DNA from 3 places in the Brochothrix campestris genome. Region 1 is predicted to be linked to each of the others. Evidence: predicted binding sites of a transcription regulator. Region 1 holds the regulator's gene; each other region holds the start of a gene.
The links. Region 1 encodes CtsR, which represses protease genes until heat stress. Its sites were predicted from a motif close to ATGGTCAATAAAGGTCAAACA; they were not measured.
Positions count from the first base shown of each region.

Region 2: a site for CtsR is predicted at 3,422-3,442, ahead of clpP (ATP-dependent Clp endopeptidase proteolytic subunit ClpP). Genes of this name have one in related genera too.
Region 3: a site for CtsR is predicted at 3,013-3,033, ahead of clpB (ATP-dependent chaperone ClpB). Genes of this name have one in related genera too.

Region 1 is NZ_CP175511.1:75,340-82,622, forward strand. It holds rRNA gene ACJYYY_RS00350 (23S ribosomal RNA) at 1-2,662, shown strand, start outside; rRNA gene rrf (5S ribosomal RNA) at 2,787-2,902, shown strand; tRNA gene ACJYYY_RS00360 (tRNA-Val) at 2,906-2,981, shown strand; tRNA gene ACJYYY_RS00365 (tRNA-Thr) at 2,988-3,060, shown strand; tRNA gene ACJYYY_RS00370 (tRNA-Lys) at 3,117-3,189, shown strand; tRNA gene ACJYYY_RS00375 (tRNA-Leu) at 3,194-3,275, shown strand; tRNA gene ACJYYY_RS00380 (tRNA-Gly) at 3,280-3,354, shown strand; tRNA gene ACJYYY_RS00385 (tRNA-Leu) at 3,384-3,472, shown strand; tRNA gene ACJYYY_RS00390 (tRNA-Arg) at 3,479-3,552, shown strand; tRNA gene ACJYYY_RS00395 (tRNA-Pro) at 3,562-3,635, shown strand; gene ACJYYY_RS00400 (CtsR family transcriptional regulator) at 3,792-4,250, shown strand; gene ACJYYY_RS00405 (ATP-dependent Clp protease ATP-binding subunit) at 4,277-6,751, shown strand; gene radA (DNA repair protein RadA) at 6,921-7,283, shown strand, end outside.
Region 2 is NZ_CP175511.1:253,259-260,541, forward strand. It holds gene ACJYYY_RS01245 (glycerol-3-phosphate dehydrogenase/oxidase) at 1-637, shown strand, start outside; gene treP (PTS system trehalose-specific EIIBC component) at 1,198-2,610, opposite strand; gene clpP (ATP-dependent Clp endopeptidase proteolytic subunit ClpP) at 2,781-3,374, opposite strand; gene treC (alpha,alpha-phosphotrehalase) at 3,631-5,301, shown strand; gene treR (trehalose operon repressor) at 5,314-6,036, shown strand; tRNA gene ACJYYY_RS01270 (tRNA-Arg) at 6,104-6,175, shown strand; gene ACJYYY_RS01275 (hypothetical protein) at 6,239-6,475, opposite strand; gene ACJYYY_RS01280 (sugar-binding transcriptional regulator) at 6,768-7,283, shown strand, end outside.
Region 3 is NZ_CP175511.1:628,855-636,137, forward strand. It holds gene ACJYYY_RS03250 (VanZ family protein) at 1-1,063, shown strand, start outside; gene ACJYYY_RS03255 (hypothetical protein) at 1,373-2,059, shown strand; gene ACJYYY_RS03260 (QueT transporter family protein) at 2,304-2,813, shown strand; gene clpB (ATP-dependent chaperone ClpB) at 3,067-5,658, shown strand; gene gpmA (2,3-diphosphoglycerate-dependent phosphoglycerate mutase) at 5,673-6,359, shown strand; gene ACJYYY_RS03275 (YjzD family protein) at 6,401-6,640, opposite strand; gene ACJYYY_RS03280 (beta-ketoacyl-ACP synthase III) at 6,799-7,283, shown strand, end outside.

The sequences.
Region 1 (7,283 bases):
GCCCAAACCAAAGAGCTTGCTCTTTGGGGTTGTAGGACATTCTACACGGAGTTACAAAGGAAGCGTTTAGTTGAGTAACCTGGAAAGGTTAACCAAAGAGGGTAACAGTCCCGTAAACGAAAAGCGCTTCTCTCCAGAATGTATCCTGAGTACGGCGGAACACGAGAAATTCCGTCGGAATCCACGGGGACCATCCCGTAAGGCTAAATACTCCCTAGTGACCGATAGTGTACCAGTACCGTGAGGGAAAGGTGAAAAGAACCCCGGAAGGGGAGTGAAATAGTTCCTGAAACCGTGTGCCTACAAGTAGTTAAAGCCCGTTAATGGGTGATAGCGTGCCTTTTGTAGAATGAACCGGCGAGTTACGTTTACTAGCAAGGTTAAGTCGAGAAGACGGAGCCGCAGCGAAAGCGAGTCTGAATAGGGCGAATTAGTTAGTAGGCGTAGACCCGAAACCAGGTGATCTACCCATGTCCAGGATGAAGGTAAGGTAAAACTTACTGGAGGTCCGAACCCACGTAAGTTGAAAATTGCGGGGATGAGGTGTGGGTAGCGGAGAAATTCCAATCGAACCTGGAGATAGCTGGTTCTCTCCGAAATAGCTTTAGGGCTAGCCTCGAGGTAGAGAGTCGTGGAGGTAGAGCACTGTTTGAACTAGGGGCCCATCTAGGGTTACTGAATTCAGATAAACTCCGAATGCCATCGACTTATACTCGGGAGTCAGACAGTGAGTGATAAGATCCATTGTCGAGAGGGAAACAGCCCAGACCACCAGTTAAGGTCCCTAAATATACGTTAAGTGGAAAAGGATGTAGTATTGCTTAGACAACTAGGATGTTGGCTCAGAAGCAGCCACCATTTAAAGAGTGCGTAATAGCTCACTAGTCGAGTGACACCGCGCCGAAAATGTACCGGGGCTAAACGTATTACCGAAACTGTGGATGAACATCTATGATGTTCGTGGTAGGAGAGCGTTCTAAAGACAGCGAAGTCAGACCGTGAGGACTGGTGGAGTGTTTAGAAGTGAGAATGCCGGTATGAGTAGCGAAAGACGGGTGAGAATCCCGTCCACCGAATATCTAAGGTTTCCTGGGGAAGGCTCGTCCGCCCAGGGTTAGTCGGGACCTAAGCTGAGGCCGATAGGCGTAGGCGATGGACAACAGATTGATATTTCTGTACCAGTCATTAATGTTTGAGCGATGGGGGGACGCAGTAGGATACGAACGCATGCTGATGGATATGCATGTACAAGCAATTAGGCAGGAAAGTAGGCAAATCCGCTTTCCGCGTAAGCTGAGTTGTGATGTGGTGGCACCTAGTGCCGTAGGTTCTGATTCCACACTGCCAAGAAAAGCCTCTAGTTAGTTAATGACTGCCCGTACCGCAATCCGACACAGGTAGATGAGGAGAGAATCCTAAGGTGAGCGAGAGAACTCTTGTTAAGGAACTCGGCAAAATGACCCCGTAACTTCGGGAGAAGGGGTGCTCTATTAAGGTGAAAGCCTGAGAGAGCCGCAGTGAATAGGCCCAAGCGACTGTTTACCAAAAACACAGGTCTATGCAAAATCGTAAGATGAAGTATATGGGCTGACACCTGCCCGGTGCTGGAAGGTTAAGAGGAGTGCTTAGCGCAAGCGAAGGTGCGAATTGAAGCCCCAGTAAACGGCGGCCGTAACTATAACGGTCCTAAGGTAGCGAAATTCCTTGTCGGGTAAGTTCCGACCCGCACGAAAGGTGTAACGATTTGGGCACTGTCTCAACAAGAGACTCGGTGAAATTATAGTACCTGTGAAGATGCAGGTTACCCGCGACAGGACGGAAAGACCCCGTGGAGCTTTACTGCAATCTGATATTGAATGTTTGTGTCACTTGTACAGGATAGGTAGGAGCCTTGGACTCCGGAGCGCTAGCTTCGGATGAGGCGTTGGTGGGATACTACCCTTGTGACATGACCATTCTAACCCGCACCCCTTATCGGGGTGGGAGACAGTGTCAGATGGGCAGTTTGACTGGGGCGGTCGCCTCCTAAAGAGTAACGGAGGCGCCCAAAGGTTCCCTCAGAATGGTTGGAAATCATTCGCAGAGTGTAAAGGCACAAGGGAGCTTGACTGTGAGACCTACAAGTCGAACAGGGACGAAAGTCGGGCTTAGTGATCCGGTGGTTCCGCATGGAAGGGCCATCGCTCAACGGATAAAAGCTACCCCGGGGATAACAGGCTTATCTCCCCCAAGAGTCCACATCGACGGGGAGGTTTGGCACCTCGATGTCGGCTCATCGCATCCTGGGGCTGTAGTCGGTCCCAAGGGTTGGGCTGTTCGCCCATTAAAGCGGTACGCGAGCTGGGTTCAGAACGTCGTGAGACAGTTCGGTCCCTATCCGTCGCGGGCGCAGGAAATTTGAGAGGAGCTGTCCTTAGTACGAGAGGACCGGGATGGACACACCGCTGGTGTACCAGTTGTTCCGCCAGGAGCATCGCTGGGTAGCTATGTGTGGAAGGGATAAACGCTGAAAGCATCTAAGCGTGAAGCCCCCCTCGAGATGAGATTTCCCATCACTTTATGTGAGTAAGACCCCTGAGAGACGATCAGGTTGATAGGTTCGGAGTGGAAGTGCAGCGATGTACGGAGCGGACGAATACTAATAGGTCGAGGACTTAACCTTATTAAGTTTTAAAAGCGAAAATGACGATGGGTTGTTACCTTTCGAAAAAACATCAATTAGTATTCAGTTTTGAGAGTGCAAACTTTCATTGATAATTTCATAATTATCCAGACATATTTATCTGTTTGGTGACGATAGCAAAGAGGATACACCTGTTCCCATCCCGAACACAGTAGTTAAGCTCTTTAGCGCCGATGGTAGTTGGGGGTTTCCCCCTGTGAGAGTAGGACGTTGCCAAGCAATGGGGGTTTAGCTCAGCTGGGAGAGCATCTGCCTTACAAGCAGAGGGTCGGCGGTTCGAGCCCGTCAACCCCCACCATTTTTTGCCGACTTAGCTCAGCTGGTAGAGCAACTGATTTGTAATCAGTAGGTCGCGGATTCGACTTCTGCAGTCGGCATACATCTTTTATAAAGATGGCAGACAATATAATACCAAATCTTGTTTTTAAAACAAGAGCCGTTAGCTCAGTTGGTAGAGCATCTGACTTTTAATCAGAGGGTCGCTGGTTCGAGCCCAGCACGGCTCATATAGCGGATGTGGCGGAATTGGCAGACGCACCAGATTTAGGATCTGGCGCCGCAAGGCGTGGGGGTTCAAGTCCCTTCATCCGCATTATGCGAAAGTAGTTCAGTGGTAGAACATCACCTTGCCAAGGTGGGGGTCGCGGGTTCGAATCCCGTCTTTCGCTCCATATTTTATGTTTACTTTTTTATCACCCTTGCCGGGGTGGCGGAACTGGCAGACGCACAGGACTTAAAATCCTGCGGTGAGTGATCACCGTACCGGTTCGATTCCGGTCCTCGGCACCATATATAGCGCCCATAGCTCAACTGGATAGAGTACTTGACTACGAATCAAGCGGTTAGAGGTTCGACTCCTCTTGGGCGCATTTATATTACGGGAAGTAGCTCAGCTTGGTAGAGCACTTGGTTTGGGACCAAGGGGTCGCAGGTTCGAATCCTGTCTTCCCGATAAAAAACAAAAAGATAATTCCTTTTAGGAGTTATCTTTTTTTTGCCTATCATTCATTAAGTTGATATGGTTGCACTCATAATTACGATTCAGTATAATAGGTAATAAGTCAGATTAGGTCAATTATATCTAGGAGTCATAAGGAGGTTAAGACGGATGAGTAATATGTCGGACGTAATCGAAGCCTACATTAAACGTTATCTTGAAGCAGAAGAAGAAATCGAACTAAAACGCAATGAAATGGCCGTTCATTTTCAATGTGTCCCTTCACAAATCAATTACGTTATTAATACGCGTTTCACTACAGAACGAGGCTATACCGTCGAAAGTAAGCGTGGCGGTGGCGGTTACATCCGCATTTTGAAAGTGCGTTTGAACACGCATAGTCAATTGGTGGATATGTTACTAGCGTTAATTGAGGATAAGGAAATCACCGAAAATATCGCAACCGATATTACCTGCCGTTTATGTCAAGAAGAGGTTGTGACTGAAGCAGAAGCCAAGCTAATGATGGTCACGCTTAGTCAAAATTTCCACGAAGATAAAATGCAAAATAATGCTGTACGAAAACATTATATGCAGGTGTTTTTGGAACATTTAAAATACAGAACATAATATAACTTTTAAGGGAGTGAGTGCAGATGTTTGGAAGATTTACACAAAAAGCACAGAAAGTCATCGCGTTATCACAAGAAGAAGCAATTCGTTTACGCCATACTAACTTAGGAACAGAACATATTTTACTTGGTCTTATTCGCGAAGGCGAAGGAATCGCGGCGCAAGCCTTAAAAGAACTCGGGTTAGATACTGAAAAAATCGAAGCTGCTGTAGCAGAATTAATGGTTGAAGGTACTGAGGATGTACAGATTATTCGCTATACACCACGTGCTAAAAAGGTGATTGAATTATCGATTGATGAGGCGCGTAAACTTGGTCATACGTATGTTGGAACAGAACATATATTGCTCGGTCTTATTCGCGAAGGTGAAGGGATTGCCGCGCGGATATTCAGTAATTTAGATGTCAGCCTCAATAAAGCAAGACAGCAAGTCTTACAGTTGTTAGGGATTCGCACGCAACCTAATCAACAAAATCGTGCAGCAACGCAAGGCACACCAACCTTAGACTCGTTGGCCCGTGATTTAACACAAACGGCGCGTGAAGATAAGTTGGATCCTGTGATTGGCCGTGCGAAGGAAATCCAACGGGTCATCGAAGTATTGAGCCGTCGTACAAAAAACAACCCCGTTTTGATTGGCGAACCAGGTGTTGGTAAAACCGCTGTAGCTGAAGGACTTGCTCTGCAAATTATTAATAACGAGGTGCCGGAAACACTCCGAGGTAAACGCGTTATGACCCTTGATATGGGAACGGTTGTGGCAGGTACAAAGTATCGTGGTGAATTTGAAGACCGCTTAAAAAAAGTTATGGAAGAAATTCGTCAAGCAGGCAATGTTATCCTCTTTATTGATGAGTTACATACGTTAATAGGTGCAGGTGGTGCCGAAGGTGCAATCGATGCCTCAAACATTTTAAAACCATCATTGGCCCGAGGCGAATTACAATGTATCGGTGCAACAACACGCGATGAATATCGTAAATACATTGAAAAAGATGCTGCGCTTGAACGTCGTTTTCAACCGGTACAAGTAGAAGAACCTTCGATTGCAGATGCAATCTTAATATTAAAAGGCTTGCGTGATCGTTACGAAGCGCATCATGGCGTTGCCTTTACAGATGCGGCTTTAGAGGCGGCAGTTGTAATGTCTCAACGTTACATTCAAGATCGTTTTCTACCAGATAAAGCGATTGATTTAATCGATGAAGCTGGTTCAAAAGTACGGTTGAAATCATTCATTACACCGACAAATGTAAAAAAATTAGAAGTCGAGTTGGCACAAATCCGTCAAGAAAAAGATGCGGCTGTTCAAGGTCAAGAATTCGAAAAAGCAGCTGATTTACGTGATAAAGAGAAAAAATGTGCGATTGCTTTGAAAAAAGGTAAGGAAACATGGAACAGTACTAAAATGGCGCAACACCAACAAGTTGATGCAGATGTCATTGCGGAAGTTGTTGCGAGTTGGACAGGTATTCCCGTTGCTAAATTAGCGAAGACTGAATCACAACGGCTGTTAAAACTTGAGAAGATTTTACATGAACGTGTGATTGGTCAAGATCGTGCGGTTCACTCGATTGCTAAAGCTGTTCGTCGTGCGCGTGCTGGACTTAAAGATCCAGCGAGACCGATAGGGTCATTTATTTTCTTAGGTCCTACAGGTGTAGGTAAGACCGAATTAGCCCGTGCTTTAGCTGAAGCAATGTTTGAAGATGAGGATGCAATGATTCGAATCGATATGAGCGAGTACATGGAAAAATTTTCGACAGCGCGCTTAGTCGGAGCACCTCCTGGTTACGTAGGTTATGAAGAAGGTGGTCAATTGACAGATAAGGTGCGTCAAAAACCATATGCTGTCTTACTATTAGATGAAATCGAAAAGGCACACCCCGATGTGTTCAATTTATTGTTACAAGTATTAGATGACGGACGCTTAACCGATTCAAAAGGTCGTGTCGTTGATTTTAGTAATACAATTATTATTATGACCTCTAATATTGGTGCCAATGAAATTAAAACGGATAAAACAGTTGGATTTGGAGCGATTGATCCGCTGAAAGATACAGCTGTGATGGAAAAACGTGTCCTTGAGACATTGAAGAAAGCCTTCCGTCCGGAATTCCTCAACCGAATTGATGAAAACGTCGTGTTTGATTCGTTAGGTGAGAAAGAATTAACTAAAATTGTGAAATTAATGATTGCCCAATTAAGCAAACGCTTATCAAACCAAGACATTCATCTGTCATTAACACCGAAAGCCTTGAAAAAAATCGCAAAAGAAGGCTACGATCCAGAGTATGGTGCCCGCCCGATTCGTCGTGCGATTCAACGCCATGTTGAAGATTTACTCTCTGAAGAAATCTTAAAAGGAACGGTTATTAAAGGTCAAGCAGTGACGATTGACTTGGATAAAGACAGCCAGTTTATGGTTAAAAAACCACGAAAAAAAATGGATAAAAAAGTAAGTGCTAAAAAGCCTATCGCTGTAAAGACTCATTAATAATAGTGGTCAAAAAAAGGGACGTAATGTCCTTTTTTTTTGCGGAAAGATATAGTTTGTGAAGTATGACAGAAGAGATATTCACTCTGCAATAACACCCTTATGTCTGTCGTTTTTTTGGAAATATGTTAAACTTAAGGGAATTAAACTACAGCAAAGAAGGTGTGTTATGGTCAAGAAAAAAACAAGTACAAAGTTTGTCTGTAACGCGTGTGGCTATGAGTCTCCTAAATGGATGGGACGCTGCCCGAATTGTAATGAATGGAATCAAATGGTTGAATTTGTTGAGGCAAAGGTGCAAAAAGGCCGTACAAGTTTTAATCATACTGAGGATAATAATCAACAAGCGCTCCCGTTATCAAAGATTACGAGTGAGACGGAACAACGTATTTTAACAGATATGCCAGAACTCAATCGTGTACTCGGCGGTGGACTCGTTAAAGGCTCGCTTGTGTTAGTCGGTGGTGATCCAGGCATTGGGAAATCAACGCTGTTATTGCAAGTCTCTGCCCAATTAACGAAGGCGAAACGC
Region 2 (7,283 bases), 180 kb from region 1:
GTCAGGTGTACGTCCACTGATTTTTGAAAAAGGGAAAGATCCTTCAGAAATTTCACGTAAAGATGAAATTTGGGAAGCTGAAAGTGGCCTCTTAACAATTGCTGGTGGTAAATTAACGGGTTACCGTAAAATGGCAGAAAACATTGTCAATGTCGCTGTTAAACGTATGCCAAACCGTGGATTTAGTGAAAAAACACAAACAGAACATTTACCGATTTCTGGTGGTGATGTTGGTGGTTCGAAAGCGTTTGCTGGTTTCGTGGCTAAAAAAGCGAAAGAAGCTGTTAACTTCAACTTAACTGAAGAAGAAGGCCGTTACTTAGCAGATAAATATGGTACAAACGTTGATACACTCTTTGCTTATGCAAAAGCATCTAACGAAGCAGATATTGCACCAGTTGTTGATGCGCAATTAATGTATGCGATTGAACATGAAAGTGTTGTACGTCCAGTCGATTTCTTCGTTCGTCGTACAGGTTCAGTATTCTTTAACGTTAAATGGGCACAAAAATGGGAAGCTGCCGTTGTTGCTAAAATGACGCGTATCTTCGGTTGGACACCTGCGCAAGTTGAAGAATATACACATGATTTAGACGTTGAAATTAAAGACTCGATCAAACCGGTTGATGAAGATTAATCGTTTGTAATAAATTATATTTGTTGTTCACTTTTCCGAGATGACAACCTAAAGCCCGCTAAACAATTGTTTAGCGGGCTTTTATGATGCTTGGAGCGGTGAAGAAGCTGCGTTCATCTGTCAGACAAATGCTTGCAACGGGAAATAGTTGCAGACCTTTTATCTTCCAATATCTTCGAAGTTGAACGAGCTGCTGTCACTTTTGTTCTTCCAGTTCCATCAGCTAACTTCTGGGATATTTCAGCTAAAAGGCAGCGACCGGAAATAGTCGCAGACCTTTTATCTTCCAATATCTTCGAAGTTGAACGAGCTGCTGTCACTTTTGTTCTTCCAGTTCCATCAGCTATAGGCTGTCTAAATTTCGCCTTTTCGTTTCGACACAGATAGCCGAATACTCAAAGCCTCCAATTTAGTTGCCTATGACGAGCTGCTGTCACTTTTGTTCTTCCAGTTCCATCAGCTATAGGCTGTCTAAATTTCGCCTTTTCGTTTCGACACAGATAGCCGAATACTCAAAGCCTCCAATTTAGTTGCCTATGACGAGCTGCTGTCACTTTTGTTTATTTCCCTCTTTGGAATTTTGAAAAGACTAATGTTAAGACAAAGGGAATTACAATTGCGAGTAACATTCCTAAGGCGAAGATTGCCCAACCGGGTTTCATAATCGAAACAATGCCTGGTAAACCACCGACACCGATGCTAAAGGCTTTTACCTTTGCGATGGTGATGATACAACCCGCGAGACCCGCTCCGATAATGGCAGCGTAGAACGGATAGCGATAGCGTAAGTTAACACCGAAGAGGGCAGGTTCAGTCACTCCGAGAGAGGCAGTTAAGGCTGCTGTTCCGGCTAATGATTTGTCTTTTTGGCGTTTGAACACAAAGACCATCGCAAGGGTTGCGGCGCCTTGTGCTAAGTTTGACATGACAAGGATTGGCCATAAGAAAGTACTGCCTGTTGAGCCAATCAATTGTAAGTCGACGGCGAGGAAGAGATGGTGCATGCCGGTAATAACGAGGGGAGCGTATAAGAGGCCATAGATGAAGCCGCCTAGTCCAGGGGCAACGTTGAAAATGTTGACGATGCCATCTGTAATGAGGCCCGCGATAAACATTGTCACCGGTCCGATAATGATGAATGAGAGGATGCCTGTGACCAATAACGCGATAGGTGCCACCAATAATAAGTGGAAGGCTTCTTTGATGTGTTTCTTTAAGAAAAGTTCAATCTTAACGAGAACGTAAGTAGCCGCTAAAATCGGGAGCACCTGTGCTTGGTAACCGACTTTCTCAATTTCCCAACCAAAGAGATTCCAATGAGGAACTTCCCCCGCTAAACGCGCATCAGCAAGGCCATAGGCATTGAGGAGCGACGGGTTGACGAGCACTAATCCAAGTACGATTCCGAGCAGAGGATTTCCACCGAATTTTTTACTGGCAGACCAACCGACTAAGACGGGGAGAAAAGCAAAGGCAGTACTGGCGATGATGTTAATCATGTCAGCAACTCCGGCCCATTGTGGATAAGCCTCGATTATAGGCTGCTTCATAAAGATATCAGGGCCAGTAAGAAGGTTATTAATGCCGAGTAGTAAGCCGGCAGTGATGATGGCAGGGAGGATAGGGACAAAAATATCAGCCAAGCCTAAGAGGGCTCGTTGTAGCCAATTTTGTTTTTTTGCAGAGGCATGCTTAACGTCAGCTTTAGTTGTTTCTTTATCGACGCCTGTTAACTCAGCAAAGGTTGCGAATACTTTTTCGACAGTACCGGTACCGATAATGACTTGAAACTGGCCGTTAGCAGAGAACGAACCTTTCACGACATCAATCTCATCGAGCGCAGCTTCGTCGACGAGGGTGTCGTCCTTTAAAACTAAACGTAAACGTGTGACGCAGTGACTAGCGGTTTGAACGTTTTCTTTACCGCCGACCGCTGCAATGATTTTTTGTACTTCTTCTGGAGTATATGACATGTTCTTTCACCTCAATCTTTAGATTTTTGTAAGCGAATACATCTTTCTGAAAGGTTGTTGCGTTAATTAACAAAATCATCGTAACATGTATATACAAGTTAGTCAAATGGCAAAAAAAAACCGAACGTCTAGTTCGGTTTTTTGAAAATAGCTAAAAGATGTCTATGTGTTTATTTAAGAGCTTTACTGCTTACGATAATATCGTCAATTAAACCATAGGCTTTAGCTTCTTCAGCAGTCATGAAATTGTCGCGATCAGTATCTTGTTCGATCTTTTCAAGCGGTTGACCGGTGCGTTCTGCGATGATTTTATTTAATTTAGCACGTGTTGCTAAAATATGACGAGCAGCAATTTCAATTTCAGTCGCTTGCCCTTGTGCACCACCTAATGGTTGGTGAATCATGATTTCTGCATTCGGCAAAGCAAAGCGTTTGCCAGGTGCGCCTGCAGTTAATAAGAACGAACCCATCGATGCAGCCATTCCCATTGCCATCGTTTGAACATCGGCTTTGATAAACTGCATCGTATCATAAATAGCCATCCCTGCAGTGACGCTTCCGCCAGGTGAGTTAATGTAAAGGTAAATATCTTTATCAGGATCTTGTGCATCTAAAAAGAGTAATTGTGCAATAATGGAATTGGCAACGTCATCGTTGACCTGGCTTCCGAGCATAATGATGCGGTCTTTAAGTAGGCGTGAGTAAATATCGTAAGAACGTTCGCCACGCGATGTTTGTTCGATCACTGTTGGAATTAAGTTCATAAAAAAGCCCTCCTCTAATTTAACAATCTAATAATTATACTACACGTTAGGTCAATCAAGGTCAATTGAAGTGATTCAATTAAATAATGACGAGAAACACCTAGGAAGCAGCTGTCAGAAAAACAGAGTTCAATCCCTTAATTGCCACGTATGATAGCCTTATTTTACCATATTTTTCAAAAGAGATGTGATAACTCTGTTTGACAAACTTGTATATACAAGTTATTATTGGAGAGAAAGAAAGGTGGGGCTAAAGATGACAATTGAAGAATGGCAATCATATAGCGTGTATCAAATTTATCCAAAGAGTTTTAATGATGCTAACGGTGATGGATTTGGTGATATTGAAGGGATTCGCGAAAAAATCCCTTATTTAAAAAAACTTGGAATTGATATGATTTGGATTACACCGATCCAACCCTCACCACAAAAAGACAACGGCTACGATATATCGGAGTACTGTGCCATTAATCCACAGTACGGCACGCTGTTAGAATTCAAGCAGTTGTTAAACGATCTCCATGAAGTCGGGATTAAACTGATGATGGATATGGTGCTCAACCATACGTCAACCGAACATCAATGGTTTCAAGCGGCTAAGCAATCACGAAGTCATCCGTACCATGATTATTACATATGGCAAGAAGGCACACCTGCGCAACCGCCAACGAATTGGCAGTCTAAATTCGGCGGCAGTAGTTGGGGTTATAATGAAGCGACAGCGGAATATTATTTGCATTTATTTGATACGACCCAGGCCGATTTGAATTGGCGAAATCCAAGTGTTCGCGCAGAAATAAAAAAAATACTGCGTTTTTGGGCCGAACTTGGCGTTGATGGATTTCGATTAGATGTTATTAATTTGATTTCTAAGCCGACGCTCTTTCTTAATGATGATGAAGGTGATGGTCGTCGTTTTTATACAGATGGTAAACAAGTAGAGTCCTATTTAAAAGAATTAAATGAAGAAATTTTCAGTCCTTATGGTATCCTTACGGTTGGTGAAATGTCATCGACCTCAATGGCCGCTTGTATTGAATACACTAAACCAGCTAATAACGAGTTAAGTATGACCTTTAATTTCCACCATTTAAAGGTCGATTATCGAGATGGTGATAAATGGCAGCTGATGCCAATGAATATAAGTGCGTTGAAAGCGTTGTTGAGTGATTGGCAAAGAGGGATGCAAGCAAAGGGTGGCTGGAACGCATTGTTTTGGTGCAACCATGATCAACCACGGATAGTGTCACGTTATGGTAATGACTCAGATGAATACAGGGAACTATCTGCTAAAATGTTAGCGCTTGTTTTGCATGGACTACAAGGGACACCTTATATATATCAAGGTGAAGAAATCGGAATGACGAATCCAGATTGGCACGCAATTGATGAGTTTGAAGACGTAGAAACGTTGAATCAATTTGAGCTAATTCAACAAAAAGGACAGACAGCAGACGAAGCCTTTGCAGCCGTCAGCGCTCGCTCGCGTGATAATGGTCGCACGCCAGTACAATGGGACGCCAGTCAACAGGCTGGATTCACAACAGGTAAACCATGGTTGAAAATTGCGAGTAATTATACTAAGATAAACGTAGCAGAATGCTTAAGTCGAGCGGATTCAATCTTTTACTTTTATCAAAAATTAATTGCGTTACGAAAGGTAGAAGCAACGCTCATTACAGGGCAATTCAGGCGGTATGATCGTCCCGAAGAAGGTGTGTTTGCGTACGATCGTATTGCTGGGGATGAGGTTATTCGTGTCGTAGCGAATTTCACTGATCAACCCGTTGTGTTTGAATGGGCGACACCTATCCATTTGGCTGAAACATTACTGACAAACTATGAAGGAGACGCTACAAACGATCAAACGAAACTAACCTTAAGACCATATGAAAGCATCATGTGGAAAGGAACTGTAGTTGTCTAAGTGGGGAAACGAATGGCGAGTCAAAATAAGTTTATGAAAATTTACGAAGAACTAGCACAAGCGATTGATGAAAAAAAATATCGTGTTGGTGAACCACTCCGTAGTGAAAATGATTTAGCTGAGCAATATAACGTTTCGCGTGAAACAGTACGTAAGGCGCTTCGACGTTTGCGAGAAACCGGTTATATTCAAAAACAACAGGGTAAAGGGTCGATTGTATTAGATCAAACGCGGTTTGATTTTCCTGTATCGGGCTTGACGAGTTTTAAAGAATTGATGACAGTGAAAGCAAAAGCGACCACAACGAAGGTCATCCGCAATGAAGAACAAGTATTGCCACTCGAAATTTCGAAGCGACTAGGTATGCGCTCTGATACACCGGTCATTCACTTGACACGTGTGCGGTTTATCGATGATGAAGCTGTTATTATCGATGATGATTATTTAGCAAAAGAATTTGTAGCTGAGATGCCAACAAAACGGGCCGAAGATTCGATCTATGATTATATGGAAAAGGACCTCGGTTTGACGATTGATTTTGCCCATAAACAATACACAGTCGAACCAGTGACGCTCGAAGATCAACAGTTATTAGATCTTCATGGTGATACACATGTTGTTGTTGTAAGAAGTGATGTTCATCTTGAAAACACCGCTTTTATTCAATATACGATTTCACGACATCGTTTGGATAAGTTCCGCTTTGTCGATTTTGCCCGCCGTCAAAATAAATAAGGTTGACAATAACGTCTGTGATAGCTACAATTACAAGTGTGTTCGTTTTAGAACAGACTTGTTTTTTGCCCTTGTAGTATAATGGATAGAACATAAGATTCCGGTTCTTAAGATGGGGGTTCGATTCCCCCCGAGGGCATCTAATACAAAAAAGGTGACCTATGCGATTGTTAGTTGCGTAGGTCACCTTTTTTGTATGCTATTAGCGTTTCTTTTTGTTAGTGCTCTCCTGTGCGATGGTGCTCGTTTGTTGCTCGGCTTCTTTTTTACGTTTTTCTTGCAAAATACGATACTTGCTAATATCCATTAAAATCATCAACAACAACACACCAGCGACAATCATCACTAAACTTTTGTCTATTTTTTGATCGCTCATTAAGCTTAAGATGAGCGCGAGTATTGGTAGAATGTAATACCACCCTTTTTTTAACCAATTCATGAAACAACCTCCTTGTACGAATTCATTACTTCTATAGTAACACGCGTTAAAAAGGATGTCATATTTTAGCGTGCTATCTATCGAACTAGGCTATCAAATAAATAGGAGAAGAGTAAGGTTTTTAAATATGAGTTTATTTAAACAATATAGTTGAAAAAGAAACGGAAATCTGTTACTATAAGAGTGTAAGTTAGTATTGCTTAGACAGTACGAAATATTTTTTTTTGAGTTAGCGGGACAAAAAAATGACCGCTGGGTCAAAAAACGTCCAGACAGTGAGGGATGTCAGATTATGCAAGAATTGTTGAAAGTTCAAAAACGATTAGTACCCGACATTTTCATTGTTATGCAAAAACGGTATCGGATTTTACGTTCGATTTATTTTGCACAACCGATCGGTCGGCGTGCCTTAGCGGAAATGCTAGGAATGTCAGAACGAGTATTGCGTACTGAGGTAGCTTTTTTGAAAGACCGACAATTAATCACAATGACTTCCGCTGGAATGTCGATAACAGAAATTGGTAAAACTGTGTATCATGAGTTGATTACAGTTATCGATGAAACATCTGAAATTAGACAGTTGGAAGATGCATTAGCGCAAAAGCTAAGCATCGCTCACGTGGTTATTGTACAAGGAGATAGTGATGTTGCCGCTTGGGTGAAACAAGATCTCTGTCGTGCGATGATTACAGCCCTGGACAAAGTGCTGATTGATGGCGACGTAATTGCCGTTAACGGTGGTACAACAATGGCTGAAATTGCCGGCATTGCGCCAGCTAATTTCGCCAACGGGCGTGATTTATTATTT
Region 3 (7,283 bases), 550 kb from region 1:
TGGTTTCTCATTTTGGCGGGCGTTGATTATTTATAGCTTTATATTTTATTTGTTATGCAGCTATTTATTAGTGATTTTGCCACTGCCATCACAAGCGAATGTTAGTCAACTGACAACAGCTAAGACACAATTGATGCCCCTCCGTTTTTTAGTTGATTTTGTCCAGCATACTGCTTTTTCATTGACCAATCCACACACTTATATTACAGCCTTAAAACAAGGTGTGTTCATTCAGCCACTCTTTAATTTAATGTTGTTATTGCCGTTAGGTGTTTATTTACGCTTTTATTTTAAACGATCGCTGCTGTTTATTATTATTACAGCCTTTTGTGTGTCGCTCTTTTTTGAAGTAACACAATTGTCAGGTCTCTACGGTTATTATGATAGATCTTATCGTTTATTCGATGTTGATGATTTGCTGTTAAATACCGTAGGAGGTTGGATTGGGTATGCCTTAGCACCGTTGTTAACCTTCTTTATTCCAAGTGATGAAACGCTGAGAAATAACGCTTATTCACGCAGTCATCAAGTCAGTTATCTGCGTCGGTTGATGGCTTTTTTGATTGATTGGCTCTTGATAGGCATTATTGGTGAGTTTATGATGATTAAAAACCATTCCCTATTTAGTGGAACGGTTCTTTATCAGTTCAGTTGGTTGAATACCGCCAGTTACATACTAACAATCGTGGTCTTTTTCATAATGATTCCGTACATCTTTAACGGGCGAACATTAGGGAAACTTATTGTCCATTTGAAAATCGTTGATGATCTGGATCAATCACCATCGTTGCCACAGTATTTCATCCGCTATGGTTTGTTGTATGGTGTCGTATTTACACTGATTAATGTTGAGTTTAACTTGTTAGAATTAACGGGTACCTCAGACAACCTCAATTTGCTGAATTATTTAATCTACATCGTTTTCTTCTTTATTTTAGTATTTGTTGTTCATTTGCTTATTAATAAATTACGCAAAAATGCACCGCTCTTTTATGAAAAAATCAGTTATACTCATATGATGAGTTCATTTAGCTTATTTAGAAAAAAAACGACACGTAAATGACATAAAAACCCTCTTTTTTTTATGAAAAAGGGGGATTTTTTTGGTAAAATAGGAAAAAAGTAATAAACCGACTGATGTGTAAGGATTTAATTATAACTTGATGATCTATCGTTATAGTGTGAAATGTATAGTCTAATAACTATTTTTTTATGCTAACTGGTTAAAAACATTCGAAAAAGTCATTGATTATCTACTTGTATAAGGATAAATACTCATTTTACATGTAAAGTGTATTATTTTCTATAGAATAATGATATCTTAGATAAAGTAAAACTTATCATGGATTTTAGGGAAAAGGGGAAAAGAAAAATGAAGAACAAAGTTATGAAGATTGCTGTAGGAGCAATCGTAGTCGTAGGGTTACTTTTTGGTGGAGCAGCAATCGGTGATGCAGATAATGTCCTTCGTTGGGGGAAAGAAAGCGAAGTAACATCAATTCATTCGACAATTGAAGCATTGGATTCAAAACTAGGTGCAAAAGTAACCGAAATTAACACACTTAAAGCAGCAGCGTCAACGTCTAAAGCAGAACTTGATAAAGCGACTGCCGAATTAAACAAAGTCCAAAACAGTGTGACCGAATTAAACAATCAAATTTCACAATTAAAAGCAGACATTGCTAGTAAACAAGTCGAAATAACACAAAAAGATGCTACAATTAAACAAAAAGAAAGTGAAATTCAACAAAAAATCGATGAAGGCAATGCTAAAGTTGCTGTAAAACAAGCAGAAGTTGATGCGAAGCAAGTAATCATTGGTAATAAACAAAAAGAGATTGATAACGCAAAAGCAGCTTTAGACACAGCTAAAGAACAAATTAACACTTTAAATCAAACAATTGCGCAATTAAACCAAGATAAAATCAACTTACAAGCACAATTAACAGCTTCACAAACAGAAAATGATGATACAAAACTGAAATTAAAAAAAGCACAAGATGAGGTTCAATCATTAAAAGATTATGCAGCACAAGTTGAAAGTAAATACGCTAACTAAGCAGATTTGCTTAAACAATGATAAACAAATTGAAACAACATGATTACTTCAACCTAGAGAGAACAGTCAGAGTTGACAATGAGTTAAGCGAGTTCCTTCAATAGAGAGGAACTCGCTTTTTATATGCTTGAGTTTAAGGTGATTTACATATACAATAGAGTTTGGCTAAAACATTAGCCTTGTAGCAAAGCTACACGCAGTTTATTAATACCATCCTGCGATACAAAAACTAGGAGGAATAAGAATGAAAGTTAAAATGTTGGCAACGAGTGGTGTCTTAGCGGCGCTCTATGTCATCTTGACATTGTTAAGTGGACCATTTGCCTATGGGTGGGCACAGTTTCGTTTATCAGAAATGATGAATCATTTAGTTGTCTATAATAAAAAATATTTTCCTGCCATTATCATCGGGGTAATCGTTGCAAATTTATTTTCAGCTAACGGTGTGCTTGATTTAGTCTTTGGGGTGGGGCAATCAGTTGTTTCATTAGCCCTTGTTATTTTTATCGGTAAATTCATTAAAAATAAAATTTTATTAATGGCAATCAACACCGCTGTGTTTGGGGTGACGATGTGCTTTGTTGCTTACGAATTAAAAATAATTGGCGTCCTTGGTAGTGCAAACCTTGCCTTTGGACTCGCTTGGTTTTACATGGCATTGGGAGAAATGGCAGTTATGGCCATTGGGATGTTAGTTATCCACCTTCTTAATAAGCGTGTTAATTTAACCACTGCCATCGAAGAACAAAAGTAAAATCAACCTGTTAGAAGCAAACAACTTGGAAGGAGAATGCGAGCGATTATTTACCGTCGCAATCATTTTTCTGAAAGTTGAAAGCTTCTGGTTGATGGAACTGGAAGAACAAAAGTAAAATCAACCTGTTAGAAGCCTATCAGAGTTTTCCTCTCTGATAGGCTTTTTTTGTTGTGAAAAGACAAGTGTTTTTAATTGATTTTTGACCTTTATTGACCTACAATGGGTGTATACAAAGGAAGAGGTGATGATGTTGGAACCGAATAAAATGACAAATCAACTTCAAATGGATATAGGTGAAGCTCAGCAAATTGCAGTCACACGTAAGCATCAAACGATTACAATTTGGCATTTATGGCTGGTCTTTATCACATCAAATGACCTTGTGAAGCGTATTTACTCAGAGCTAAACGTCGATTTTAACAAATTAGAGCAGTACTTAAACGAGAAATTAGACCAACAACCCGTTGTAACAGGTAGTAGCGTCAGCTATGGCCAGCAATTAGCTGGTGATTTATATGAATTGATTGCTGATGCCGATCAACAACGACTAAAAATGGAAGATAGCTTTATCGCAACCGAGCATTTCTTACTCGCCTTGCAAACACAAAAAAAGAATGCACTTACGCAATACCTACAATTAAATACGGCTGAATTAGAAACTGTAATTGCAACCGTCAGAGGAGGAAAACACGTGACAGATCAAAACGCAGAACAAACCTATGAAGCGGTAAGTAAATATGGGATTGATTTAGTTGAAGCTGTGCGCGAAGGGAAAATTGAACCCGTGATTGGCCGTGATACTGAAATAAGAAATGTAATTCGCATTTTAAGTCGAAAAACAAAAAATAACCCAGTATTAATCGGTGAACCTGGTGTGGGTAAAACAGCAATCGTTGAAGGCTTAGCTGCCAGAATCGTCCGCAAAGATGTTCCTGAAAACCTAAAAGATAAAACGATTTTTTCATTGGATATTGGCTCTTTAATTGCCGGAGCAAAATACCGCGGTGAATTTGAGGAACGGTTAAAAGCTGTCTTAGCTGAGGTCCAAAAAAGTGAAGGGAAGATTTTACTGTTCATTGATGAAATCCATACCATCGTCGGAGCAGGTAAAACCGATGGCGCAATGGATGCAGGCAACATGCTAAAACCGATGTTGGCTCGTGGTGAATTACACTGTATCGGGGCAACAACCTTAGACGAATACCGCCAGTACATTGAAAAAGACGCGGCACTCGAACGCCGTTTCCAAAAAGTATTAGTGCCTGAACCATCAGTCGAAGATACTATTTCGATTTTACGAGGTTTAAAAGAACGGTTTGAAATTCATCATGGTGTTAATATTCATGATAATGCCCTCGTATCGGCAGCAAGTTTAGCAGACCGCTACATCACCGATCGTTTTTTACCAGATAAAGCCATCGACTTAGTCGATGAAGCCTGTGCAACGATTCGTGTTGAAATCGATTCAATGCCGAATGAACTCGACGAAATAACCCGTCGTGTGATGCAATTAGAAATCGAAGAAGCGGCCTTAGAACAAGAAAAAGATGAGGTCAGTGCGTCCCGTCTTGTCACCTTACGTGAAGAATTAAGTGAATTGAAAGAAAACAAACAACAAATGGAAGCAAAATGGAAAGCAGAGAAAGATGAAATTGCGACCGTTCGTGATATGCGTAGCCATATTGATGAATTACGTCATCAACTCGAAGAAGCTGAAACAAACTATGATTTGAGTAAGGCAGCTGAATTACGTCACGGGCAAATTCCAGCAGCAGAAGCCGAATTAGCAGAGCTTGAAACAGCTGCGAGCAACAAAACGGGTGACGATCGTCTTGTACAAGAAGCGGTCACGCAAGAAGAAATTGCGGACGTTGTTTCACGCTGGACGGGTGTACCAGTGACACGGCTAGTCGAAGGCGAACGAACTAAATTACTCCATCTTGATGACGCCCTTCATGAACGAGTGATTGGCCAAGATGAGGCAGTTGAATTAGTATCAGATGCCGTTTTACGGGCACGTGCAGGCATTAAAAATCCACGTCGACCAATTGGGTCATTCATTTTCTTAGGACCAACTGGTGTAGGTAAAACAGAACTAGCGAAAGCGTTAGCCGATCAGTTGTTTGACAGTGAAGACCACATGGTTCGGATTGATATGAGCGAATACATGGAAAAATACTCAGTGTCACGTTTAGTCGGTGCGCCTCCAGGTTACGTGGGTTACGAAGAAGGCGGTCAATTAACAGAAGCGGTACGCCGAAACCCATACACGATTGTTTTATTGGATGAAATTGAAAAAGCACATCCCGATGTATTCAATATCTTATTACAAGTGTTGGATGATGGGCGTATTACGGATTCACAAGGACGGATGGTTGATTTTAAAAACACCGTCATTATTATGACTTCAAATATTGGCTCACAATACTTACTAGAAGGTACAAAAGACCAAGCGATTACACCAGAAGCAGAAACAAGCGTGATGAATGCCTTACGCGGTCATTTTAAACCAGAATTCTTAAACCGCGTGGATGATATTGTCTTGTTTAAACCGTTATCACTTGATAATATTTCAGGGATTGTCTTAAAATTAGCTCAGAACCTCGAACACCGTTTGCAAGAACAACAAATCACATTGCAAATTACAGCTGAAGCAGCCCGCTTAATCGGAGAAGAAGCTTATGATCCAGCCTATGGTGCAAGACCACTAAACAGATATATGATTCGTCATATTGAAACACCGTTGGCTCGTAAAATTATCGCGGGTGACATTAGCGAAGGCGATACTGCCATCGTAACAGTAGAAGATGGGCAATTAAGCATCACGAAAGCAATTGACTAAGAGGAGCTGAGCGTATGAAACTAGTATTAATCCGTCATGGCCAAAGCGAGTGGAATAAACGTAATCTGTTTACGGGTTGGCACGATGTCGAGCTATCAGAGCAAGGGGTAGCAGAGGCGAAGCAGGCAGGTACTTTAATTAAGGAGGCCAATATCACCTTTGATCATGCGTTTACGTCGGTCTTAAAAAGAGCGGTGCATACGTTAAACGATGTCCTCGCTGAAAGCAATCAAGACTGGTTGCCAGTGACTAAAAGTTGGCGTCTTAATGAACGGCATTACGGTGCATTACAAGGCCTTAATAAAGAAGAAACGGCCGTTAAATACGGTGCAGATAAAGTCTTGCAATGGCGCCGAAGCTACGATGTATTACCACCTTTAATGCTGCAAACAGATCCGAATCATCCAAGCCAAGACCGTCGTTATCAAGCAATTGACCAACGGATGCTTCCAAGTGGTGAAAATTTAAAAGTAACACTCGAACGAGTATTGCCATATTGGACGGATGCGATTGCTCCCGCCTTATTACAAGGTGAAAACGTGATTGTTGCAGCACATGGCAATAGTTTACGTGCGCTCATCAAATACTTAGAAAACATCTCGGATGATGACATTATGGCAGTTGAATTACCGACAGGAACACCACTCGTATATGAGTTGGCAGCTGATTTGACTGTCACAAATAAATATTATTTGACATAAAAAAAGCGGAAATCGTCTTTACGATTTCCGCTTTTTGTTTATTAGTTAGATAATTCTTCGTGGCTTTTTAACATTAATGGTAAGAACCAAACTGCTAACGTAACAATTGTTCCCATTAAGAGCGTTGCTCCCATATTAAAGGTAGCACTTGCCATTGAACTAACAACATAGTTAGTCATTGCACTTAGGATGAAAATCCATAATGCTGATACAACATAACGCATACTGACACCTCCAACTTTCATTTCTTGTGTTTCTTCTAGTTTATCATAGATGAGCAATAATAAAAGATGAATCAATAAAATAATGACAGTTGTGACAAAATAACACAGGTGATAACGTCTATTAATGACGTTATGAGCATCGAAGGTTGCAAAAAAAGGAATAATGTTTTAAAATTAGTACCAGGTCATAACGAAGAAACGAAGGAGTGTTTATAATGAACGCAGGTATTCTAGGAGTAGGGAGCTATATTCCCGATAATAGTGTCACTAATTTTGATTTAGAAAAAGTAATGGATACCAATGATGAATGGATTCGCACACGGACAGGTATCGAAGCACGATGCATCGCACCTGACGATATAGATACAGTTGATATGGCAATTGCAGCAGCTAAAGAAGCGATTGCTGACTCAGGCTTACAACCGGAAGATATTGATTTTATTATTACAGCGACAGTGACGCAAACACAACGCCACCCGTCAATTTCAAACTATGTGCAACATGCCATTGGTAAGAAAAAAATTCCCGGCATGGATTTAGAAGCGGCTTGTTCAGGATTTATGTTCGGTGTCGTAACAGCGAAACATTTTATCGAAGCAGGGACATATAAAAATGTGCTTGTGATTGGTGCAGATAAATTATCAAAAGCAACCAACTGGGAAGATCGTTCAACTGCTGTTCTTTTTGGTGATGGTGCTGG